DNA from 2 places in the Anaerobacillus sp. genome. Region 1 is predicted to be linked to the other one. Evidence: predicted binding sites of a transcription regulator. Region 1 holds the regulator's gene; the other holds the start of a gene.
The links. The regulator LexA, encoded in region 1, represses DNA repair genes until DNA is damaged. The targets are predictions, from matches to a motif close to CGAACATATGTTCG.

Region 1 (2,415 bases):
GTAAGACTATTTAATTTTGCTTTTTTTGAAAGTTCATTAATCCGCTTTAACTTTTCACTTGATAACATTATAACCCTCCATAAATTGATTAGACCTACTGGTAAATTTACATCAAGTACAAGACCTTTTCAACTTTTTAATAAGGAGTGCTAAATGGCTTACATGTAAATATTCGTTGTTTTCACCTTTTAATTGACTTCCACTGGGTTGAATTCGTGTTCTTGACTGTCTTTAAGATGCTCTTGATAACGACGGTGAACGGTCGCTTTTGAAACATCATAGCCAAATCCCCTTAAGGTAGCTGCTATTTCTCGAAAGGTTAGTTTCATTTTCTTCAGCCTAACAATTTCTTCTATAGGAATTTCCTTTTTTATTCGACCACCTGCGTTAGTATTCCCTAAATTTTCAAAAGGATTATAGCCATTTTTAATAGCTCTATTCATTCCACGTTTTATCTTCAGATTATGAAGCTTTCTCTGATATTCTTCGACAACACTTACGATATCTAAGACAAGCGTATCAGTTTCTGAAAGTTTTAATTCGCCATTATCGTTAATCGTTTGGATTTGAACGTCGTATTTTATTAATTGATGGACTAGAGCAATTTTCGTATTCCCTCTTCCAAGCCGAGTATCATCTTGTATTAACAAGACCTCCGCTCTTTTCTCCTTGAAATCTTCCAAAATCTCAAAAATTCCATCTCTCTCAATTTCAAATCCACTTGCCTTCTCTTCAATAATTTTAAAGATGGAGAGATCATTTCTCTTTGCCAACAATACTAATTCCTCTTTTTGTCTTGATAATGACGTTTCCTGAGTTTGTTTATCAGTACTTACTCGACAGTAAATGATCGCTTTCATTTTCAACACCTGCATCCTTATTTGTTTGTTGAGGAACGAGTAGAACTTGTCCGGCATAAATGTGATGATCCCTAAGATTATTCTGTTCTTTTAATATCGTTATGTAAGACTGGACGGTTACTCCATCTGTGTATTTGCTTGCAATTGACCAAAGTGTATCTCCATTTTTTACTTCTACTTCTATGAAATGCTCATATTTAGGTTGGGCAGAAACATGAGCAGACATTAACATGTAAGCGATTATAGTAATAAATAATGCAATATAACTAATATCTGAGAATGAAAACTTTTGTCTTTTATCCATTTAAAACACTCACTTTCTTATATAAGATCATATGTTCTCTTTTATAATATAACGAACATTCGTTCTTGTCAACTGTTTTTAGAACTTATGTTTGCATATTTGATACAACTGAAGTATAATTATGGTAAGATAATGAAGAAAATGGGGTGCTACATAATGAATAAGATTTCAAAACGGCAGCAAGAAATTTTAGATTATATAAAAGATGAAGTTCGGAAAAAAGGGTATCCACCATCAGTTCGAGAAATCGGTGAAGCAGTAGGGTTAGCATCTAGTTCTACTGTGCATGGGCACCTTTCTCGCCTCGAAAAAAAGGGATTAATTCGCAGAGACCCTACAAAACCTAGAGCCATTGAAGTTCTTGATTTAAAAGACGAAAGCTATGAACAGCTAGCACCTAATACTTCATATGTACCTATCATCGGTAAAGTAACTGCCGGAGAACCAATTACAGCTTATGAAAATGTAGAGGATTACTTACCCCTTCCCGAAAAATTCGTTGGGGACGACAAAGTCTTTGTTCTCGTAATCCAAGGTGATAGTATGATTGAGGCAGGAATTTTTGATAAAGATATGGTTATTGTTAGGCAACAGCCGACGGCAAATAACGGGGATATCGTTGTGGCTATGACTGAAGAAGATGAAGCTACAGTTAAACGTTTCTTTAAAGAAAAAGACTTTATTAGACTACAGCCGGAAAACTCTTCAATGGAACCTATTATTCTACAAAACTGTTCGATTTTAGGGAAAGTTATTGGGGTATTCCGCTCGGTACACTAACAGTTAATATGTCTAATTATAAAAAGGATCAACTTTGGTTGGTTCTTTTTTGTGTTTTTGGAAAGAATTTGGCTTGACATATCCAGGTAAAAAAGCAAGGAGTCTGACTCCTTGCTTCTACATATTCTCTATTAAATTATTACATACTTCCATAAAATATAATCTTGAAGAAAAATCATTAAAGACTCTTATATCTTGATCATAACCTGTTCCTTGAAACCCTTGCTTCAACCAAATACCGGCCTCATTAATAACGTCTCCTGGTATGACATAATCCTCAACTTCACCATTTAAAGAGTAGAACTTTGAGACGATGTTGTGTAACATTGAATCTTGTTTAATATGAACCGGCGAGTACATATTAATTAAATCACCAAACACTTTTACTGGTATTTTAAAGGGCATATTGTAAAAGTGATAAATTGCACCAGGTAAAAGCCCTTTTCCGATAAACTTCATTCGAGCACTCTG
Region 2 (2,415 bases), on a different contig from region 1:
ATGGATATTACATTCATTTCTACTAGTGAAATGTGGTCGATGTTTTATGATCGGAAAGCATTAGCAGACATCGTTGATTACATGGTTGTTATGGCTTATGACGAACATTGGGGTTCATCACCATTGGCTGGTAGTGTCGCCTCTTTCCCATGGGTTGAAAAGAATTTAACGAAGCTGTTAGAGATCATTCCTAGTGAACGACTAATTCTTGGAATACCAACGTATACAAGAATTTGGAAAGAACAAGAAACGGAAGGTGGAAACATCGAAGTTTCTTCAAAAGCGTTAAGTATGCGTGCTGTCGAAGATTGGATAGAGGAACGGGATTTGACACCTGAATTTGATGATGCGAGCGGGCAAGATTATGTTGAGTTTTATGACGAAGAAGAAAAAGCAACGTTTAAAATTTGGATTGAAAACGCTGATTCGATCGCGAGAAGAGGGGAAATGGTTCATGACTATAACCTCGCTGGAGTTGCTTCATGGAATCGCTTCTTTGCCAATGATGAAAGCTGGGATGCCTTAAATTCAGTGCTAAGTCGAGAAGTTGAGTAAAAACATTTGATTGCTTTATTTTTATCCAACAAATAGGTAAAATGAAATCAATGGAAATTGTTGTTTATTCTAGTAATAAGGGGCGAGTGCATTGACAATTAAAAATCCTGATCGAAGTGAAATTAAAGAAATATTAGCAAACAATAAACGCATTGCTGTTGTGGGGTTATCGAATAACCCGGAACGAACTTCATACATGGTGTCCGAAGCTATGCTAAATGCGGGCTTTGAAATCATTCCGGTAAACCCTGTCGTTGATGAGGTTCTTGGTGTAAAAGCGGTGGCTTCACTAAAGGATATTGAAGGACAGGTGGATATCGTTAACGTCTTTAGAAGAAGTGAATTTCTTCCTGAAATTGCAAAGGAAGCTGTAGAAATTGGTGCAAATGTTTTTTGGGCTCAATTAGGTGTTGAAAATGAAGAAGCTTATCATTATTTAAAAGAACACGGCATGACGGTGATTATGGATCGTTGCATTAAAGTTGAGCACGCGTTAACTAAGTAGTTCTAGGTATGTTTATAAAAGGCTAAAGTTATATAAAAATAGGAAAATCCTCTTACTTTTTTTAAGTAATTAAGAGGATTTTTCTTTTTAATTGGAAAACAAGCTTGAAAAATAAGGATTTAAGCAGTATTGTAAATAAGGACAGTGTCGAGCGAATAGCAATTATATTTTTTATATTGATAGAAACAATTGTTCGTATTATATTTATATTTAGTAGAAACTGTTATTATATGAAAACGTTGTAATTAGAGTAAGTTTAGGAAGGGAGTCTATCTATTTGGCGACAAAAGCGAAATTCGACTATAACGATGATGCCATTCAAGTATTAGAAGGACTTGAAGCAGTAAGGAAACGCCCGGGGATGTATATTGGTAGTACTGACTCAAGAGGTTTACATCATCTCGTATATGAAATTGTAGATAATTCTGTAGATGAGGCGTTAGCTGGCTTCGGAAATGAAATTAAAGTAACTATTCATAAAGATAATAGTATTAGTGTGCAGGATGATGGGCGCGGAATGCCTACAGGAATGCACAAAATGGGGAAACCAACTCCTGAAGTAATTTTAACAGTTCTTCATGCAGGTGGTAAATTTGGACAAGGTGGATACTCTACGAGTGGAGGACTTCACGGTGTAGGTGCATCTGTAGTAAATGCACTATCAGAGTGGCTTGAAGTAACGATTAATCGAGATGGCTTTATTTTTAAACAGCGTTTTGAACAAGGTGGAAAGCCTGTTTCGACTCTAGAAAAAGTAGGGACAACAAAGAAAACGGGAACAACGATCCATTTTAAACCTGATAAAACAATTTTTAGTACGACAACCTATAATTTTGAAACGTTAACTGAACGCCTAAGAGAAGCAGCCTTTCTTTTAAAGGGCTTAAAAATAACGTTAAAAGATACAAGGGCCGGAAAAGAAGATCAGCAAGAAGTGTTTCACTATGAAAATGGTATTGAAGCATTTGTTGAGTATTTAAACGAGGATAAAGAAACATTACATCCTGTTGCCTTCTTCCAAGGGAAAAATCAAGGGATTGAAGTTGAGTTTTCATTCCAATTTAATGATGCCTACACAGAGAACGTTCTTTCATTCGTAAATAACGTCCGCACAAAAGATGGTGGGACACATGAATTAGGCGCTAAAACAGCAATGACGCGAATTTTTAATGAATATGCTCGTAAAATGGCATTGTTAAAGGAAAAAGAAAAAAATCTTGATGGCTCAGATATTCGTGAAGGTTTTACAGCGATTGTATCTGTTCGTGTCCCGGAAGAAAAGTTGCAGTTTGAAGGTCAAACGAAAGGTAAACTTGGAACTGCGGAAGCGCGCTCTGCTGTAGATGCTGTTGTCA

Region 2: parE (DNA topoisomerase IV subunit B) is a predicted target of LexA. The motif match lies at 1,243-1,256, and genes of this name have one in related genera.

The regions. Positions count from the first base shown of each region.
Region 1 is NZ_JBKBWN010000005.1:23,062-25,476, forward strand. Features, by position in the region: gene ACK4M9_RS08100 (DUF896 domain-containing protein) at 1-68, opposite strand, end outside; gene ACK4M9_RS08105 (YneB family resolvase-like protein) at 189-860, opposite strand; gene yneA (cell division suppressor protein YneA) at 826-1,164, opposite strand; gene lexA (transcriptional repressor LexA) at 1,321-1,944, shown strand; gene ACK4M9_RS08120 (alpha-galactosidase) at 2,062-2,415, opposite strand, start outside.
Region 2 is NZ_JBKBWN010000002.1:45,474-47,888, forward strand. Features, by position in the region: gene ACK4M9_RS02295 (glycosyl hydrolase family 18 protein) at 1-555, shown strand, start outside; gene ACK4M9_RS02300 (CoA-binding protein) at 647-1,060, shown strand; gene parE (DNA topoisomerase IV subunit B) at 1,338-2,415, shown strand, end outside.